Regions from separate parts of the Paracerasibacillus soli genome, predicted to be linked through region 4. Evidence: riboswitches for the same ligand, from Rfam matches in the RefSeq annotation. Region 4 holds a riboswitch; each other region holds the start of a gene.
What was found. Region 4 has a riboswitch for S-adenosylmethionine ahead of ACFFIS_RS09125 (methionine ABC transporter ATP-binding protein). Riboswitches for the same ligand answer to the same signal wherever they lie in the genome.

Region 1: linked by a shared signal. The riboswitch ahead of ACFFIS_RS05755 (methionine ABC transporter ATP-binding protein) and the one ahead of ACFFIS_RS09125 (methionine ABC transporter ATP-binding protein) in region 4 are both predicted to bind S-adenosylmethionine.
Region 2: linked by a shared signal. The riboswitch ahead of ACFFIS_RS06855 (hypothetical protein) and the one ahead of ACFFIS_RS09125 (methionine ABC transporter ATP-binding protein) in region 4 are both predicted to bind S-adenosylmethionine.
Region 3: linked by a shared signal. The riboswitch ahead of ACFFIS_RS12855 (cyclase family protein) and the one ahead of ACFFIS_RS09125 (methionine ABC transporter ATP-binding protein) in region 4 are both predicted to bind S-adenosylmethionine.

The regions. Positions count from the first base shown of each region.
Region 1 covers NZ_JBHLWL010000017.1:172,565-177,758, reverse strand. The annotation lists gene ACFFIS_RS05770 (M20 family metallopeptidase) at 1-770, opposite strand, end outside; gene ACFFIS_RS05765 (MetQ/NlpA family ABC transporter substrate-binding protein) at 788-1,660, opposite strand; gene ACFFIS_RS05760 (methionine ABC transporter permease) at 1,793-2,455, opposite strand; gene ACFFIS_RS05755 (methionine ABC transporter ATP-binding protein) at 2,445-3,473, opposite strand; SAM riboswitch class I at 3,660-3,775, opposite strand; gene ACFFIS_RS05750 (YwaF family protein) at 3,926-4,597, opposite strand; gene ACFFIS_RS05745 (L-lactate dehydrogenase) at 4,866-5,194, shown strand, end outside.
Region 2 covers NZ_JBHLWL010000022.1:38,564-43,757, reverse strand. The annotation lists gene ACFFIS_RS06870 (efflux RND transporter periplasmic adaptor subunit) at 1-455, opposite strand, end outside; gene ACFFIS_RS06865 (response regulator transcription factor) at 840-1,523, shown strand; gene ACFFIS_RS06860 (sensor histidine kinase) at 1,532-3,019, shown strand; SAM riboswitch class I at 3,082-3,184, shown strand; gene ACFFIS_RS06855 (hypothetical protein) at 3,465-3,791, shown strand; gene ACFFIS_RS06850 (response regulator transcription factor) at 4,096-4,767, shown strand; gene ACFFIS_RS06845 (sensor histidine kinase) at 4,770-5,194, shown strand, end outside.
Region 3 covers NZ_JBHLWL010000043.1:13,738-18,931, forward strand. The annotation lists gene ACFFIS_RS12850 (ribonuclease J) at 220-1,887, opposite strand; SAM riboswitch class I at 2,249-2,351, shown strand; gene ACFFIS_RS12855 (cyclase family protein) at 2,441-3,193, shown strand; gene ACFFIS_RS12860 (5-methyltetrahydropteroyltriglutamate--homocysteine S-methyltransferase) at 3,314-4,420, shown strand; gene ACFFIS_RS12865 (DUF4317 domain-containing protein) at 4,527-5,194, opposite strand, start outside.
Region 4 covers NZ_JBHLWL010000026.1:8,579-13,772, forward strand. The annotation lists gene ACFFIS_RS09095 (ABC transporter permease) at 1-291, opposite strand, end outside; gene ACFFIS_RS09100 (ABC transporter ATP-binding protein) at 288-947, opposite strand; gene ACFFIS_RS09105 (arsenate reductase family protein) at 1,530-1,889, shown strand; gene gcvH (glycine cleavage system protein GcvH) at 1,990-2,376, shown strand; gene ACFFIS_RS09115 (toprim domain-containing protein) at 2,485-2,841, shown strand; gene ACFFIS_RS09120 (thioredoxin family protein) at 2,854-3,177, shown strand; SAM riboswitch class I at 3,226-3,336, shown strand; gene ACFFIS_RS09125 (methionine ABC transporter ATP-binding protein) at 3,422-4,453, shown strand; gene ACFFIS_RS09130 (methionine ABC transporter permease) at 4,443-5,111, shown strand; gene ACFFIS_RS09135 (MetQ/NlpA family ABC transporter substrate-binding protein) at 5,135-5,194, shown strand, end outside.

The DNA.
Region 1 (5,194 bases), on a different contig from region 4:
TCTTCAGTTCGACTCCATGTAGATGCACGAATATAAAATCTTGCGGATGCGTAGTCAGGAATAATATTTGGTGCATCACCACCATGTGTAATAATTCCGTGAATACGCACGTCACTTGGTAATTGTTGGCGTAAAGCATTGATACCGTTAAATAATTGGATGACAGCATCAAGGGCATTAATTCCTTTATGTGGTGCTCCAGAAGCATGGGCCGCTTTCCCGTGAAAATGAAAGTCAAGCGGATCAACTGCTAATGTTTCGGATGTTAAAGATGTTTTTCCGGATGGATGAAGCATAAGTGCAACGTCCACATCTTTTAAAAATCCATGTTTTACAAAACTACCTTTTGCGCTGCCGTTTGGCCCCCCTTCTTCTGCAGGAGTACCGAGCACGATTACACGTCCTCCTGTTTCATAAATAACTTCAGATAATGCAATCGCAGCAGCGACGCTTGTTGTTCCGATAATATTATGTCCGCACGCATGGCCGAGTCCAGCTAGTGCGTCATATTCTGCTAGATACGCAATCGTAGGCCCTTCTTTACCAGTATCACGTATTGCATAAAAAGATGTTTCGTGTCCGGCAACTGCTGTTTGCACATCAAAGCCTGACCTTTCTAAAATGCTTACGAGTTCCTTACTTGCGAACACTTCTTCATTACCAATCTCTGGCTTCGCATGGATGGCCTGACTTGTTTGAATATATAAATCCCGATTTTGCTCAATAGATTGTGAGATTACATTCAGATGGTTATTTTTAACGACTGTCATTTCAATCACTCCATTTATTATTTTTTAAGTTCTGCAAATGTCTTTTCAAGTTGTTCAGCTGTTAATTTCACTAAAAACGAACCGCCATTTGTATCTTCCTTCACGACTTTTTCAATATCTTCCTCTTGGTAAAGCTCTGCGATTCGTTTGTATGCTTTGTTGTCTTTGTCATCCTCTCGTACGGCTAAGATATTGACGTAAGGATGAATGTTATCATCTGTTTCATCTTCAATAAATACCGCATCTTCAATAGGTGAGAAGCCTGCTTGCCCTGCAACCCCATTATTAATAACGGAGGCAGTTACATCAGGTAGTACACGTGGTGTTTGTTGTGCTGTCATCGGTAATATATCTAGATTTAATGGGTTGTCTGCAATTTCTGTTGGTGTTCCAAACAGACCAAAGTCATCGGAAAGTACAAGTAGGCCCGCACTTTCTAAAAGGCGTAATGCCCGAGCTTGGTTTGAAGGATCATCTGGGATTGCAATTTTATCTCCTGCCTTTATTTCAGATACATCATCAATCTTTTCGGAGAATAACCCCATTGGCGCTAACATGGTGGAACCAATTGGCACAATATGATTACCGCTTTCTTTTACATATTGGCCGAGAAAAGCGATATGTTGGAAAGCATTCATATCAATATCTCCTTGAGCTAGTGCATTATTTGGCAGTGTATAATCAGCAAACTCAATGAGTTCAATCTCAATTCCTTCTTTTGCTGCTTTTTCTTTTAAGATTGGCCACTGTGCACCGTCAGCACCATTGACACCAATTTTGACATGTATTTTATCTTTATCATCCCCTGGTCCTTCTGCTTTCGAACTGGAACAGGCTGAAATTGTAAATATAGTTAAAATAGCAATGCTTAGAAGTAATAATCTTTTCATGTAAATGTCTCCTCTTATCCAAAATAAGTTTTTTATTCTGTACGAACTAGGTAGTAAATAATTTAAATGGTACGGATGTCCCTGGATGAACAAGGCATCGTTTATGCGAGCTTTTTTGCCTGTTGACATGCTTTATCTGCGCATGATTTTCTTTGATAATGTATTTCCGAGCCATTGTGCCAGTTGGACCATTGCAATTAAAATGAGAACTGTAACGAGCATGACACTTCCATCAAATCGTTGATAGCCATAAGTCATTGCGACATGACCAAGCCCACCTCCTCCAACTGTACCTGCGACTGCAGAAAAGTCGATTAAGCCAACTGAAACAAATGTCAGTCCTAAAATAAGTGGTCCGAGTGCTTCTGGAATTAATACTGTAAATATAATGCGTAAGGGACTTGCCCCCATTGCCTGAGCCGCTTCAATGACACCTGGATCAATACTTACTAAGTTGTTTTCTACTACTCTCGCAACTGTAAAACTTGCAACAATAGTCATTGGGAAAATGGCTGCTGCGGTTCCGATAGTTGTTCCAATCACGAGCCTTGTAAGCTGTGAGATTGCTACAAGGAAAATGATAAAAGGAATAGGTCGGATCATGTTTACTAGTAAATTTAATATTTGAAACACGAATTTATTTTCTAAAATATGATTTTCTCTTGTTACAAAGAGTAGTAAGCCGAAAGTTATCCCGATAATGGAACCAAAGATTAAGGTTGCAATAACCATTGTGAGTGTTTCGCCTGTTGCTTCAACAATGCGAGGCCAAAATGTAGTCCAATCAACTTTCATGAATGTTCACCTCCTCAATTTGTACAAGCGTTTTTAGTTCTGTGAGTACTTGGTTTACGTTGGCGGATTCGCCAGTGAATGATACGAGTAAATTTCCGAATAATTGTGCTTGTAATTCTTGAACAGAACCATAGATAATATTAAAATCTACGTCATGTCGTTTCGTAACTTGTGATAATACGGGATTATTTGTAATTTCACCGGTAAATATAACGCGATAAAGCTTGCTGTTATTTGATTTATCTTGCCATTCTCTCAGAACTTCCTGGGACGGTAAGTCTTGTTGCACGGAACTAATAAATCGCTTTGTCGTTGGATGTTGCGGATTTGTAAATGTCTCAAATACGTTGCCGAATTCAATAACCTCTCCGTCTTCCATAACGGCGACTTTGTCACAGATGGACTGGATAACGTGCATTTCGTGTGTAATAAGTAACATCGTAATGCCAAGTTCACGATTGACCTTTTTTAGTAATCGTAAAATATCACTTGTCGTGTCAGGATCTAGTGCTGATGTTGCTTCGTCACAAATGAGCACGTCTGGTGAAGTGGCGAGTGCTCTTGCAATACCTACCCGCTGTTTTTGCCCTCCCGATAATTGATCGGGATAGTCTTTTGCTTTATCTTCAAGTCCGACAAACTGTAATAATTCATTCACTCGTTCGGCTATTTTTTGCTTGGAATATCCAGCTAGTTTTAATGGATATGCTATGTTCCCCGCGACGGTACGAGCGTTAAATAGATTAAAGTTTTGAAAAATCATCCCGATGTTTCTGCGTTTTGCACGTAATTCTTTTGCGGATAATGTGCTAATATTTACCCCGTGCATCCATACAGTTCCAGAGGTTGGGCGCTCCAGCATGTTGACTAAACGTAGCAATGTACTTTTCCCAGCACCACTAAATCCAATAACCCCAAATATTTCTCCTTGTGAAATTGTTAAGGATACGTTTTTTACAGCTTGCACTTCGCGTTTTCCGAGATGAAAAGTTTTTGAAACATCTTTAAACTCGATCATATGATGTCCTCCTCAAATGTTTTGAACCGTTCGCCTTTTTCCAAAATATTGCTGTTTTACACTATGGACACAAGCGGTGGCAGTGACGTTACTCCTTGTGTCACATTCTTTAAAAGTTGCACGAAAAAATCCCTCCTTTTCTTAATTGATAAGAAAAAGAGGGATTCTATGTAAGAAACCATCTCTTTCTCATCTTTCAAATGCAGCAATAGCATTTGTGGGACTTGGCACAGTTTTCCATTTTAAAAGAATCTGTTGCCGAGACTTCATAGGGCCCTTCCCTCCGTCTCTCTTGATAAGAAAGTGGTACAAATATTTAATTTTTAATACATTTCTTAATGTTAGATGTTAGTCTATAGGCTATTCTCTAAAAAGTCAATACCCTTTTTGAAATAATAATAAAAATGTGGACGGATTCTTTGCTAATGAAACAGGAGAACCGTCCCCATGTTTCACTTGAATAATAGGAGTAGGGTGAGAAACATGGTGGTTGCTACAATCTCTAGTGATAGTAGGTACCATGGGTATGGGCCGAGGAGGTCAAGTATGCTGCCGCTTGGTGGTTTTTCTGCTAAGAACATATAATTTCCACCTGTTATGTGATTGAGATATAAAATGATAGGCAGAAGGATATTTAATATAAGCATTGTTTGACCAATACCTTTTAGGGTTGGACGGTATCCTCGTTTTACCCAAGTAAAATAAAATGCTGTCATGATAATGCCACAATGTGTGATAAAAAAGTGGAAATATCGATAATGCGGAAAGCCGTAATCAGTTACAGGAGTAATTAATGCTTGTATCGCCCCAGCAATACCCGCATAAAATACAAATTGATATAGCACTTGATTTGGCCGCCATAATAAAATAATTGCCCCAAATAAGGTTAAACTACATAACTCTAACGGTAAATTATATTGTGGTGTCCAATTGGATTGAGCAAATTGCAGGCCATGGTAACCAACTTCCAGACCTAATAAAATGAGTGCAAAATAACGTTCATATCGTTTTAAGTTGCGTTGTCGTAAATGAGTAGCTCGATGTAAATAAAGTAAGGATAAGAAGAGTAAAACGAACACAATCAGATGTGAAAAGGAAAATAAAATAAAAGGCGTGTGTGACATTATCTTAACCTCTCCTTGAATAAGCAAAATAGTAAAATAATTATATCACTTTTGCTAGTCTGTATGGAGGGAAAGATGTAAATATACATGTTCTATTTATCATAGTTTCATGCGTAAGTCCGTCATTTCAAGAATTCGAGGAGGTTTAAAGTATGATAAGTGGGGAATCAACAACTAGAAACCTAATGCGTTCATTACGAACTAGTAGGAGAAATGTGACGATCCCTGCTGCTAATTTTAAAAAGGTTTGGAAAGGAGCAGGCAGATGATGAGAGAAAAAGTGAATCGTATCGTCATAATTGGGACGGGTGCAGTTGGTTGTAGTTATGCGTATGCATGTGTGAATCAAGGAGTCGCGGAAGAATTAGTATTGATTGATATTCATGAGGCAAAGGCTGAAGGTGAAGCGATGGACTTAAGTCATGGCATGCCATTTGCTCCAAGCCCAACAAAAGTTTGGAATGGAACATATGCAGATTGCAAAGACGCGGATATTGTCGTCATCACTGCAGGACTTCCACAAAAGCCTGGCGAAACAAGATTAGATTTAGTAGAAAAAAATGCAAAACTATTTAGGGGAATGGTTTCTGATGTGAT
Region 2 (5,194 bases), on a different contig from region 4:
TGTTGCCCCTTTTTAACTTTCATGACATCCAATTCGTCCACTTGTATGACCGTTTGTAAATTACTATAGTTTTTTAAATGTACCAATACTGTTCCATTTTGAACCCTATCCCCTTCATCAACGGACACATCAGTAATTGTTCCCGCAACAGAAGCTGTAATTGGATCACTACCATCAGTAAATGTGATGAGTTCATCACCTTTACTCACATTATCACCTACTGAAACTAGCACTTCGTCAATTTCATCATTATCTTCTACGGCTTTTATATCTTTACTAGTTACCGCCTCTACCGTTCCAGAACCACTTACTTTTACTTCTAATTTTCCTTTTTGTGCTGTTGCAGTTCGAGTCTGATGAATATCTTCTTTACTGTTTTTTGTAGAGCTATACCATTGAAAGCCAAAACCCCCAATTACAAGCACACTAACGATTAACCAGATCCATTTTTTCATTTTCGATTCTCTCCTATTAAATATCCACTCTTGCATATGCTATGAAGGATGTTTTTTTGTTTTTGTTATATTCTTTCATTACCAGTATCAATCAGTTTATTCTTCTTGCTCCACTTCAATCACATCATGTCCGACACCTACTCCCTAATAAAATGAAAACAAACTTTGCTGTAAGCTCGTTTAAAGTTCCCATAACCGTATTATGTAACACCAATCTGAAATGGCCTTGAAAACAAACTGAATGTTTACTGAAAATCTACTTATCACTACAAATTGGGGTTATAATAATAAAGAAATTTTTATTCAGCTTGGCCTTATACATTTTTCAGCTAACTTTCAGCTTTTTAATAGATAATATTTGTAAGATGTTCGGAGGTATAAAAAATGAAAACAATTGAGGGTACCAAATTACTTTTAATAGATGATGAGCCACATATTTTGCAGTTTTTGGAGTTAGGCCTTACAAACGAAGGATTTATCGTGAAAACAGCTTTGGATGGATTAACAGGAATCAATATTGCACATGAATTTCAGCCACACATTGCAGTCATCGATGTCATGATGCCGGGAATGGATGGTTTTGAAGTTTGCCGCTTAATGAAAAAAAGTGGTGCACAAACTTCCATCATCATGCTAACAGCAAAAGATGATGTAGAAGATCGGGTAAAAGGATTAAATATTGGTGCTGATGACTATGTCGCAAAACCATTTAGTTTCGAAGAATTATTAGCCAGAATTCATGCACGGCTGCGCAATCAGTTCCCTAACCTTTTTAACGAAGTGATTTACGGACCTTTTAAGTTGAATGATCGAAAAAAGGAGTTTTCTTATCTCAATCAAACACTTCATCTTTCCCCCACTGAGTACGAGCTTTTAAAGTATTTAGTCATGAATCATGGCATTGTACTAAGTAAAGCGACTATTTTAGATCGGGTCTGGGGATATGACTTTCAAGGTGATGAAAATATCGTAGAAGTTTATATCCGTTCACTTCGCGATAAGTTACACGATAAAAACTACCAAGTTATTCGGACGATTAGAGGCGCCGGATACCGAGTGGACTTGTAGGTGAAAACATGCTTAAAAAAATTCTATCGCCTTACTCTTTAAAAAAACAACTACTCATGCGAACTTTTTTTATTTTAGCTATCATCTTACTACTGATAGGCATTGTACAATATTGGATTATGAGGGATTTCCTCTATCAAAATGAAGCAAATGCACTGAACGATAAACTTGGTTCACTTCCTTTAGAGTTACTATTAAATGAAGAAAGCAAATCAACGAAACCTAAGGGGAAGGATAATCCCCTACCTGCTAATCAACCTTTTTTGTTTTACCAAGGTATGTCCCTGGCCATTATTGATACAAACGGAAATTATCAAGATATACTAGGTAATAGTGGTGTTGCCGCTCCCATTTTTACTAAAAAGGAATACCTCAAGATGCTACAACATAACGAAAGTATACATCGGATTGCATATCACGTTAGAGAAAACAGCAAAGGTATAGAACAGTTAGTTGTATTTAGACCATTAGGAGGTCCACATGAAAGTCATAATCGAGCTGATTTGACGTTACAGCTAGGTACAAATACTGCCCCACTCAAAAAAATATTGTTACAACAATTATTAACTTTTATCGTTCTCGCTTCTATTGCTTTAACCAGTGGACTTGTAATCTATTTACGTACTTTAAAACATACTCTTGTCCCTTTATCCACAATCGTCGACGTAGTGAAAAAGACAGATGTCGAGAACTTAACGGAACGTCTTCCAGTTAAACAAGGTCAAGAAGAAATTGATCGATTAGCAGAATCTTTTAATGCGATGTTAGCGCGCCTTGAAATATCTTTTGAATATGAGAGAGAAACAAAGGAACAAATGAGACGTTTCATTGCAGATGCCTCTCACGAACTACGAACGCCTCTTACATCTATAAATGGCTTTATTGAAGTTTTATTAAGAGGTGCAGCTAATCAACCCGAACAACTTTATCAAGCATTAAATAGTATGCAAGGGGAATCAAAGCGAATTATTAAGTTAGTAGAAGATTTATTTACACTCGTTAAACTGGATCAAGCCCCTTCCTTACAAGTTTCCCAAGTGAATGTGACAAAAATAATAAAAGAAATGCGTTCACAACTTGATGTATTAGCAGGAAATCGTACAGTTTATGTTAAAGTATCCGAAGAACGATATGGATATTATGAACCAAATAAATTAAAGCAAGTCTTTCTAAACCTATTTTATAACGCTGTGCAACATACAGACCCGGAGACTGGAGTTATTCACCTATCACTTGATGCAATAAATGATTCAAACAGATTTACTATTCAAGATAATGGCGCCGGAATAGATAGCAAAGACCTTCCATTTATTTTTAATCGATTTTATCGAGCAGATATTTCACGTACAAGGACATCTGGTGGTTCTGGCCTTGGATTATCCATTACAAAGTCCATTGTGGAAGCACATGGAGGGAGAATAGAAGTTACGAGTAAAATGGGAAATGGAACAACCTTTCAAGTATTTTTACCTTTTTCTCCTAAAAAAAATCATTAAGATTCGAGGCAAAATAATATTAGTTTCATATGTGATTATGATATAATAAAAATAATTTAATATGGTTATCAAGAGTGAACGAGAGTACTGGCTCTAAGACTTCACAGCAACCTACCTAGAAGGTAAGGTGCTCCTACCAGCAAAGCTTGCTTTGGATGATAACGAACGGTGCTATAAACCCTTTGTGTGCATTCAGTTGCTGCAAAGGGTTTTTTATTGCGCGAACAGTTAATGTTGGATATCTTTAAGGGCAATACCGACCAACATTGGCCTACTCTGCTTAGGATACATTTAGCCTTGTCACGATCAATGATAGCTAAACTAACCTTTGTTTGGGAATATTTTCACAGCAAGCCGCGTCACAGTTTATGTCTCGTTAATTGCTCGCTTTTACTTTTTTGCAAATGGTCTTGATACCTATTGAAAAATAATAGGAGGAATGCAAATGAATACAACAGGATTTATTCGTGGTTATATGGCTAAAAATCAAGAAGGAGAAAAATATTTACACCATGTAATGAAGGTAATGGAGCGACAACTTCAAGAATGGGACGAAACATATGAGGTAAAAATGATTAAAAAGGAAAGCTATGCTATTTCAGTTCAAAATAGTGAACAGACTTCCATCATTCTCATTTCAAATTCACAGTTAGCACAGCTACAATCTAAATCTCCATACGCTTTGGACAAGTATATGTGGACAAAGCTAAAGGAGAATGGATTAGTTATAAAAGAGCGAACTGGAAATTATTTAAATTACGTTTTTATGTAAGATCGATTCATCTATACAATTATTCTAATAATTAAGGTGGGAAATTTTCCGCCTTTTTTATTTTTCATTACAGTATGTCACTTTTATCCACTTCCCGGCGGATTGTGTTGCCTTCAGTTTTTAATTCCAAAACATATGAAAAACCATTTCGTTTAACTATACACCATATGGCAATAACTAAATATAACATATCCTCTACTTGCAAATTCATACTCTCTTCATATTTTTGTAATAGGATAGAATAAAAGATCCTTACTAAAATATATACTTTGCTGAATAATACTTCTTGATTGGAGAGATACAGATGACTACTATACTTGTTGTTGATGATGATCAAAATATCTTGAACTTAGTATCGGTTTACTTAAAAGATGAAGGGTTCAACGTTTTGAAAGCAGAAAATGGGCAAGAAGCACTAAATTTATTAGAAAAAAACCCATGTGATATGGCCATTGTTGATGTGATGATGCCGGTTATTGATGGATATGAATTAACGAAGGATATTCGTAACTTTTACGATATTCCAATCATATTATTGACTGCGAAAGACCAACTTAAAGATAAGGAAAAAGGTTTCCTTTCTGGAACAGATGACTACCTTGTGAAACCCTTCGAGCCAAAGGAACTCCTGTACCGTATAAAAGCGTTATTTCGCCGTTATGAAAAAAATACCGAGGATGTTATTACTCTCGGATCGACTGTTATTAATAAAAAAAATTATGTAGTGGAAATTGACGATAAATCATTTTTATTACCATTAAAAGAATTTGAATTACTTTTTTACCTTGCCTCACACCCCTCGCAAGTATTTTCACGTGGACATTTAATCGAAAGAATTTGGGGATTCGACTATGATGGTGATGAGCGGACGGTTGATGTACATATAAAACGGTTAAGAGAACGTTTTACGAAAATAACAAGTGACTTTCATATTAAAACGATACGCAGTGTTGGGTATGCTTTGGAGGTAAAATAATCGTGAAGACGCTTTATGTTAAATTCGCTCTCACAACCATTTCAATTATGCTTGTGAGCACTTTGCTTTCCTTTATGTTTTCCAATTTTTATTACCAACAAAAATTAAAGCCTTATAACGATGAAAAAAATACAAAAATTGCACTAGATATCGCGAATTACGTTAATCACGAACAACATATTCATCTTGAACACTACTTAGAAAATATATCAGCTGTTGGATATCAAATTTTTTTAGCAGATAAAGAAGGAAATAAGACATTTTTCGGTGACCCATTTCGGGACAAAACACTTTCTAATCAAACAATTGAACTTGTATTAAATGGTGAAGTTTACCACGGGATTGCGCAATTCCCCCAAGAAACATTTGTCACAGGCTTTTTTGCAAACGAACTAACAAATACCATCGGGGTACCGCTAGAGCATAA
Region 3 (5,194 bases), on a different contig from region 4:
AGGAGGTAAATTCCTATGTCAGCCTCGTTTCGTTATACTAACCACAACAAAAATTAGTTGCTTGACGATAACTAAAAGTCTGTTCATCAGTACGCCTTACATTAAACCCCATTTTGAGTTTTATTTTATTAAGTTACACTTGAACTTACAATATATGAACGGAGATACAATGAAATCGGCCACGTTTCCCCCGTATCTACAAACACTTTTCCCTTTACATCATATTTCAATCACAATAGGAATAATCATTGGATCCTTTCGTGTACGTTTATAAATATATTGTCCTACTGTTTTTTTAATTTGTCGTTTTATTACATTTCGTGAATTGCGGTTTTCTTCATATAAGCCACGAATCGTTTCAAGAATAACTTTGTTCATTCCTATTCTTAGTTCAGAAAACTGATTATCTATAAATCCTCGAGAAGTAATCTCAGGATCAGTAAGCATTTTCCCATCTTTTTTACTCATTGGCAAAATAATCATCAGCATACCATCTTCTGAAATTTGCCTACGGTCCCGTAATACAAATTCCATATCTCCTACATCTACACCATCCACATATGTACTGCCTGCTGGTATTTTCCTTGTACACCTGGCTGTGGATTGATCTATATCTACTACATCTCCATTATTGATAATAAACGTATTTTCTCTTTCTACACCAACAGATTCCGCAAGCTGTTGATGTAGATGCAACATACGATATTCTCCATGAATCGGAATAAAATAAGTTGGTTTCATAAGTGTAAGCATTAATTTTAGATCTTCTTGATAACCATGACCTGAAACATGCATGCCTGAACTACTTCCTGGACCGTAAATCACTTGAGCCCCTAACTGGAATAGGTTATCTACAATACTCGTTATTTTCTTTTCATTTCCAGGGATTGGACCTGCTGCAAGAATAACCATATCATCAGGTAAAATCGAAGCATCACGAAAATTACCGGTCGATAGGCGGCTAAGTGCAGCTAGTGATTCTCCTTGGCTTCCTGTACATAAAATGGTCACCATTTCTGGAGGTAATTCATTAATTTCCTTTGCCTCGATTAACATATTTTCAGGCACAGATAAATAACCACGATCCATCGCCACTTTGACGACATTTACCATGGACCTGCCAAGTAAAGCTAGTTTTCTATTTGTTTTTTCAGAAGCATTTACAACCTGCTGGACCCGGCTAATATTAGAAGCAAAAGTAGATACAATGACTTTCCTTTCCGCTTTCAAAAAAGCACTTTCCAAATTTTCTTCAACTATTTGTTCTGAAGGAGTAAAACCTTTTCGCTCAGCATTTGTACTTTCCGATAACAAAAGCAATACGCCCTTATTCCCAATTTCAGCCATCTTATGTATTTCGGAACGTTCATTACTGGCAGCTGGTGTCAAATCAAACTTAAAGTCTCCAGTGTGTACAATTGTACCTTCAGGTGTATCAAAGACAACTCCTAAACAATCAGGAATACTATGATTTACTTTAAAAAAGTGAATATTCATTTTTCCAATTGTAAATACTGTACTTGCATTAATCTCATGTAGATTACTTTCTCTTAAATAGCGATGTTCTTTTAATTTCATTTCAATTAATCCAAGTGTAAAACTCGTTGCATATACTGGTACATTCACTGTCTTTAAAAAATATGGGATACCCCCAATATGATCTTCATGACCATGTGTAACAATTAATGCGCGAACTTTTTCCTTATTCTCTAATAGATATGCAAAATCAGGAATAATTAAATCAATCCCTAAATAATTTTCATCTGGAAACTTATTACCGCAATCGATAAGTACAATATCGTCTCCATACTCGATAGCATACATATTTTTTCCAATCTCATTTAAGCCTCCAAGGGCATAAACCGATATGTTGTCGTTGGTTTTCAAATAATTACCCTCCCGCTTTACGTTTATTTTTAGTATATCCTTTGCGTTTTCATTTTATTTGTAAATATGCAATTTCTAATATTCCATGTATCTTGATATTAGTGGGCAATACCATTTTGCAATATAATCCTCCCTTCTTTACGAGATTCTACAACTTCAATCAGCAGAGATGGCGTGCTTGCGTTACGAATGAAGGCTAACAAAAAAGGCTAAGACAGCAATGTCAGAAGAAACGACACCTTTGTGACCAACATCTTTTAGACCCAAGTAAATGATCCTTTTCCTAATAATTTATAAATTATTGTTGACAGTTTACGATTTGTAGTGTATAGTTTGACTCAACTTAATATTTCAAATTTTTTTCTTATCAAGAGAGGCAGAGGGACTGGCCCTTTGAAGCCTCGGCAGCGGACTTTTTACAAGTACTGTGCCAATTCCAGTAGCAAATTGCTAGAAGATAAGAGGAGTAGTCAAGTACGGTTATCAAAATCCTCTTCTTATTTTTTAGGAAGAGGATTTTTTTATTTTAAATTTCATTTATGGGGTGATTTTAATGTCGATTGCCAAAACAGATAATGAGCTCTTACAGATTTTAAACGTTCTAAAAAGTAAAAAGTGGGTTGATCTCACACATACTTTCGGCCCACATTCTCCACATTTTGCGGCCTTTGAGGATGCGAAATTTGAAACACTTTTTACACATGATGATGGCTTTTTTGCGCAGCGTTTCAATTTTCCTGGACAATATGGAACACATATCGATGCGCCTATTCATTTCGTTCGTAATCAACGCTACTTAGACGAACTTAATTTAAAAGAACTGGTTCTTCCCTTAGTTGTAATTGATAAATCAAAAGAGGCAGAGATAGATAATGATTTTATCTTATCTGTAGATGATATTCTTCAATTTGAAGTGTTGCATGGGAAAATAGACCAAGGTTCATTTGTGGCTTTGCGAACAGATTGGAGTAAGCGCTGGCCTGATAAAGTCGCTTTTGAAAATAAAGATAAAGAAGGAAATAGTCACACCCCGGGATGGGGAATAGACGCCTTAAGATTTCTATTTGAGGAAAGAAAGATTCATGCTGTAGGCCATGAAACATTTGATACAGATGCAGCAAAAGATTTCCGTAAAAATGGCTCACTCATTGGTGAATATTATGTACTTGAACAAGATACTTTTCAAGTAGAGCTATTAACGAATTTAGATAAGGTACCTACAAAAGGGGCGGTCATTTTCAATATATGTCCCAAACCCGAAAAAGCAAGTGGATTTCCCGTACGTTCTTTTGCTATTTTGCCATAATACCTATTCATGATGATAATCATAACAGCACATGAATTGTGGATAAGATGAAACTTATTTTGAAGCAGTGCGTGATATTAATTTTAAAATAAAAAATATTATTTTAGGGAGAGATTTTATATGACAACTAAAACATTAGTAAAAGCTCCATTTCGGGCTGATCACGTGGGAAGTTTATTACGTCCAGAGAGAATTCATCAGGCTAGAAGAGATTTCCAGAATGGTAATATTACTGCACAAGAACTACATGTAATTGAGACAGAGGAAATTAAAAAAGTCGTTGACAAGCAAATCGAGGTAGGGCTACAAGCCGTTACAGACGGAGAATTTCGACGTAGATTTTGGCATACAGATTTTCTAGAGCATTTAATTGGTGTAGAGGGATACATAACTGAGCATGGCTTTAAATTTAAAGGTGAAGAAACCGAAAGATACGATGTTCGTGTTACCGGAAAAGTCTCGTTTAACCCTGATCATCCACATATAAAAGACTTTATTGAGTTTAAGGAAATTGTTGGCGACCGGGCAATTGCAAAACAAACCATTCCAAGCCCTAACCAATTATTCAATGCTGGTATCCGCAACAAAGAAATATATCCTGATATTGAAGCATATGCAAATGACATTATCCACGCCTACCGCGATGCGATTAAAGCGTTTTATGATGCTGGTTGCCGATATTTACAGCTAGATGATGTATATATCGCTGGACTTAATGCACCGGAGATTCCGTTCAATGATAGTGGCTATTCTCGTGAGGAATTAATTGATTTAGCATTACGTGTTGCAAATGGCGTTTTAGAAGATAAACCAGAAGATCTCATTGTAACTACTCATCTTTGCCGTGGTAACTACCGATCTAAATGGGCATTTGAAGGAAGCTATGCTAAAATCGCCCCAACATTATTTGCAAAGGAAAAAGTAAATGGATTTTTCCTTGAATACGATGATGACCGTTCTGGAGATTTTCAGCCGCTGCAATATATTACAAAAGGTGGCCCAAACGTAGTGCTAGGTCTATTCACATCGAAACATGGTCAATTAGAGGATAAAGATAATATAAAAGCACGAGTTGAAGAAGCAACAAAATATGTACCACTAGATCAACTTTGCATTAGCCCACAATGTGGTTTTGCATCTACTCATCACGGAAATATATTAACCGAGGAAGAGCAATGGGAAAAGTTAAAATATATTGTAGATATTTCAAAAGAGATTTGGAGATAAAATTATTTTAAACGAACAGCTATAAATGCTGTTCGTTTTATTTGTTTAATGAAAAGGTGAAGGGAAGAATATTGCTCATTACTTTCTGTCACCCATTACTTATGAATCAATCGTCCACATCTTTTGCTTTTTGGAATAATGCTTCTGGTATCATTTCAAATCCTTCAATCATTGTATTTTCTTCCAATTCAATCATGAGAAATAGTTTTCCGTTCAGATGAACTTGCCGAACATGTCTTAGTTCTTGTGGACTAATGGACAAGTCAGCAACTTTTGTCTTTACTTTGATTGATTTGGACGTAGGTTTTGGTACAATGTTACTTGCCTTCAACTCATATGATTCGTCATCAATCACAGTCTTAAAAGCAGTTTCAACTTTTTCCGTATTCACCTCTTCTACACCGCTGCTTCTCAGTACCTTTTCTACATCTTTATAGTCTAATTTTGGTATTTCTTCCTCTTCATTTTCTTCAATCACACGATAAATTTCATCATATACATTAGAGAGTGTCGAAGTATTAATTTGATCACCAGCAACATGCTTCACAATTTCTTCAAAAACAATTTTATCATCTTCAGCAGTCATGGTTTCTTCTGCGTTTAGTACTTCTTCGATAAAATGATAATTTAATTCATACTTTTTACCTGCAGAATAAAGAACATGATTTACATCTGCAGCATTGTCTGTAAAGCATGGGAACAGAAATCCTGAAATAGGAGCTTTCAAGTTAATAATTGGATCCACAACAATATTGTATTTAAACTCTTTTTCAA
Region 4 (5,194 bases):
ATCGAAAAAGTTCTCTATTAATCCTAATGTATATATTAACCCAGTGGAAATAAAATCCTTTGATTCTATTTCTGCAGAATCTAGCTGTTCATCCGAGTAGATGATGAAGGAGTGGTTACCATAGTTTGCATAAGCTAATTCCTTTTCTGCATCCACATACGTCTGTAACATACTACTCGTAATCGTGATGAAGCTAAAGAAAATTGTTAATGCACCAATGACAGAAAGAAAATATTTCTTATCATTCCATAAAAACTTCCAAGCATATGTAAATAATATTGTTGCTCTCATTGTTCCCCCTCGATTACTCGACCATCTTTTAGAAATAAGACACGATCTGGATTTGCTAATAAATGTTCATCGTGTGTAACGATTAATAATGTTGTGTTATATTTTTTACAAAGATTAACTAACATATGGATAATCTTGTTAGCATTTTCAGAGTCCAAATTACCTGTAGGTTCATCAGCGAAAATCACTTTTGGTTTGTGAATGATGGCACGTGCAATCGCCACCCTCTGTTGCTGTCCGCCAGACAATTCATTCGGAAATGAATGCATAAATTGTTGAATTTCTAAGTCCTTCAGTAGATCATAGACCATCGCTTCATGAATCTCTTGTCCCGTAATATGTAAAGGCATGACAATATTGTCGTACACAGTAAGTTCATAGATTAATTGAAAGGACTGAAAAATATATCCAAAATTTGCGCTGCGAATACGAGCTCTTTCTTTATCTGATAAGGAATAGTAATCGTTACCATTTATGCGGACGCTACCGCTTGAAGGCTCAATTAACCCACCCAATACGCCTAATAGTGTTGATTTTCCCGAACCACTCTTTCCCATAATGACATGGACCGTACCTGGCTCTATCTGGATGCTTGTCTTTACGAGAGCTTTCATTGTTGCCGAGTAACTTTTAGATATTTCGACTGCTGAAATCATGTATAACACCCTTTGTAATTTATAGTAGAATTAATATTATTATAGAAATGATTTTACTGCTTTATTTTGCCACTGCCCTTGGCAACTTCTCCATAAACCTGTCGACTTACTTACTTGAACGCTGTAAGTCTCTTTACTTACAGTTTTAAAATCATCTTTGTACGTTCTCCCATTTGATGGATGACTCTTACCTGAATATGAAGGCGCGTGCACTTACATCGTTTGTTGTCTTTTTCTTTGCTAGCTTGTGAGTATACGGTCTAACTACACTTGATCTAATTTCAAAATTATAACTACCACTATATGCGGAAACAGTCGTAATTGCAATAGTGTAAATTATTAAGAATAATAGAGGTATAAACACAATCCATTTTCTATTCTACATCCTTTTTATTTATAAGTTCAGCATTGACACATCAACGAATAGAATTTTGACATATTAATCAAAAAACAAATAATCGCAAAACCACCAAGATTAACTTGTTAATGCATTATTTTGATGCAAATATTGCTTTTGGATATTGTCTTATTTCAAGCAACCAAGGGAATATGTTAAGATGTTGCTAGAAGGAGAGATGTATGATGAAATTGGAATTTTATTGGTATCCTAACTGTAGTACTTGTAAAAAGGCGAAAAAGTGGTTAGAAGAACATAATCTTGATTTTGAAAGTATACATATTGTAGAAACTCCGCCATCAAAGGAAAAAATACTCGAACTGATGGGAATGGAAGATGTTCCAACTAAGAAATTTTTTAATACGAGTGGGAAAAAATATCGGGAACTTAATATGAAGGAGAAGTTACCTAAAATGTCTGTAGAAGAAATGGCAGAGGTGTTAGCATCTGACGGCATGCTCTTAAAACGACCAATTGTAACAGATGGTAAACATGTAACAGTTGGCTTTAAAGAGGATCAATTCACAGAAGTTTGGTTAGGATAAATAATCCTTTAATTGCATGTATAGTACTAGATGTAATACTAGCATTTATATGGATTTAACGGTATATTTAAAGTGGAAAGATACATATGGAGGGATGAAAATGAATTTACCAAAGGACTTATTTTATTCAGAAGAACATGAGTGGATAAAAAAGGAAAACAATCAAGTGAGAATCGGAATTACAGATTTTGCCCAAGATGAACTTGGGGATATCGTATTTGTAGAATTACCTGAAGTGGGCGAAGAGGTAGAAGCTGATGAGCCATTTGGTAGTGTAGAATCTGTTAAAACAGTTTCTGAACTTTATGCTCCTTTAAGCGGAAAAGTAGTTGCTGTTAATGAAGAGTTAGAAGATAGTCCAGAACTTGTAAATGAGTCACCATATGAAAAAGCTTGGATGATTGTTATCGAACCATCTAACGAGTCAGAATTTGATGATTTAATGTCTCCAGAACAATATGAAGAAATGATTAAAGAAGACGACTAATACATGATATAATCATATAAGGCTGACTCCTACATAGAGTCAGCCTTATTGCGCAAAATGGTTTATGGCCTGCTTTAATTTTGAAAAGTCTTCGGAGAGGTGCATATAATGGATTCAAATGAATCAGATAAAGTGATTATCGTCGAAGGTTTAACAGATAAAAAGCAAATCAGAAAAATTATTACAGAGCAATTGGAGATCATTTGTACGAATGGTACATTTGGTGTTGAACGCTTTGATGAAATGTTAGAAACGCATGATTTAGACAATAAGGACGTCTATATCCTAGTGGATGAGGATCAATCTGGTATGAAATTGCGTAAGCAACTAGCTTATGAATTGCCACATGCGGAACATATCTATATTAATAGTGAATTTAAAGAAGTAGCGACAACACCGGAACAAGTTTTAGCTACCTTATTAGCAAGTAAAGATATTTCAGTAAATCCAATTTTTTTATCATAGCAAGGTGATATTTTGAAACCAATAACCGAAGATACATTAAAACAAGAGCATTTACTACTTTACATTCATACGCCATTTTGTGGAACATGTCATGTGGCAAGATCAATCCTAACTCAGATTGAAAGAACTCACAATCAAGATATTTTTTACGAAATGAATGCTTCCTTGTATCCTAATTTTATGCAAGAGAACAAGATTGAAAGTGTACCTTGTCTTTTTATTATAGATCATGGTGAAATCAAGGAAAAAGTATATGCTTTTCAGTCTGTCGCAAATATATACACTTATCTTGTAAAATACGCAAAGCATTTATTTGCAGATGAGTTTGACAAATAGAATTAATAATCGTATAATGAAATTTATAATTTTATATAGTACGAAAGTCTCTTATCTAGAGCGGTGGAGGGAAAGGCCCTGTGAAACCGCGGCAACCTTTAGAAGTAAATTCTAAAACGGTGCTAATTCCTACAAAGCATATGCTTTGAAAGATGAGGGAACACGAAGATGAATATACACGTCTTTCTGTTCTCTAGCAGAAAGGCGTTTTTAATTGGCTGGCTTTTTATAAGGAGGTATCCCGATGATTAAAATAGAAAAGTTAAGTAAAGTTTTTACAGATAAAGAAAAGTCCATCTCGGCAGTCGATGAAATTACATTGGATATCGAGCAGGGAGAAATTTTTGGGGTAATTGGGTATAGCGGTGCAGGGAAAAGTACGTTTATTCGTTTATTAAATAGATTAGAAGAACCTACAACTGGTAAAGTCATGATTAATAATCAAGAAATTACTCGTTTAAATATGAAAGAGTTAAGAAAGTCCCGAAGAGATATCGGCATGATTTTCCAACATTTTAATTTACTTTGGTCACGAACTGTTGCGGAAAATATAGCATTCCCATTGGAAATTGCCAATGTGCCAAAAGCAGAAATAAAACAGAGAGTACAGGAACTTATCAATCTAGTGGGATTAAGTGGTCGTGAGAATGCGTACCCATCACAATTAAGTGGCGGGCAAAAGCAACGTGTTGGTATTGCGAGAGCATTAGCAAATCGTCCCAAAGTACTACTCTGTGATGAAGCAACCTCTGCACTAGATCCTGAAACAACAAATGCAATACTAGATTTACTAATGGACATTAATCAACGACTAGGTTTAACAATTATTATGATTACACACGAAATGCACGTCATTCGAAAGGTTTGTAACCGCGTAGCCGTCATGGAAGATGGTAAAGTCGTGGAACAAGGTGATGTACTTCATCTTTTCTTACAACCGAAACAACCTGTTACAAAGAAGTTTGTACAACAAGTGATGGGCATAGAAGACGAGGAAACAGACTTCGAGCGATTGTTTCAAGCGAACCCAACAGCTAAAATTGCTCGCTTACATTTTGTAGGAGAAACTACAAATCAAACATTAATTAGTAAGCTAGCAAAACTATTTGCAGTAGATATTAATATTTTACAAGGGAAAATAACGCAAACGCAATTGGGGGCTTACGGAACGCTATATGTACAATTCATTGGAGAAACAGGAGAAATGGAGAAGGCTATTGCGTTCATAAAAAATGAGACCTCGGTAGAAGTGGAGGTTTTACAACATGAACTTTAACGGATTAGAGAACGTAAAATTTGATGAACTATGGCTCGCTACATATGAAACATTTTACATGACAATTCTTGCATTAATTGGAACATTTATTTTTGGATTGATACTCGGATTATTACTTTATCTTACGATGAAAGATGGTATTTGGGAAAATAAATATATTCATTTTATTGTAGCAGCATTTGTAAATGTGTTTCGTGCAATTCCATTTATTATCTTGATCTTTTTATTAATTCCAGTAACAAATGTGCTAGTAGGAACGATCAGAGGTCCAAACGCTGCATTACCAGCATTAATCATCGGGGCTGCTCCATTTTATGGCAGGCTCGTAGAAATAGCCTTAAAAGAAGTGGATAAAGGGGTGGTAGAAGCTGCTAAAGCAATGGGAGCAAAAACTAAAACAATTATATTGAAGGTATTATTACCAGAATCCATGCCTGCGCTAGTTTCGGGAATTACCGTTACAGCAATCGCATTAATTGGTTATACAACAATGGCAGGTGTAATTGGAGCTGGTGGATTAGGGAATTATGCATATTATTTTGGTTTTCAACGCCGAGACTATGATGTTGTATTTGTTTGTACCATATCAATTGTTGTCATTGTATTTATTTTTCAGTTAATTGGAGACTATATTTCAAATAAGTTAGATAAAAGATAATAAACGACATGGAGGAAATATAAATGAAAAAATTACTTGCAATTTTATCTATTATTCTCGTATTGGCACTTGCTGCATGTGGA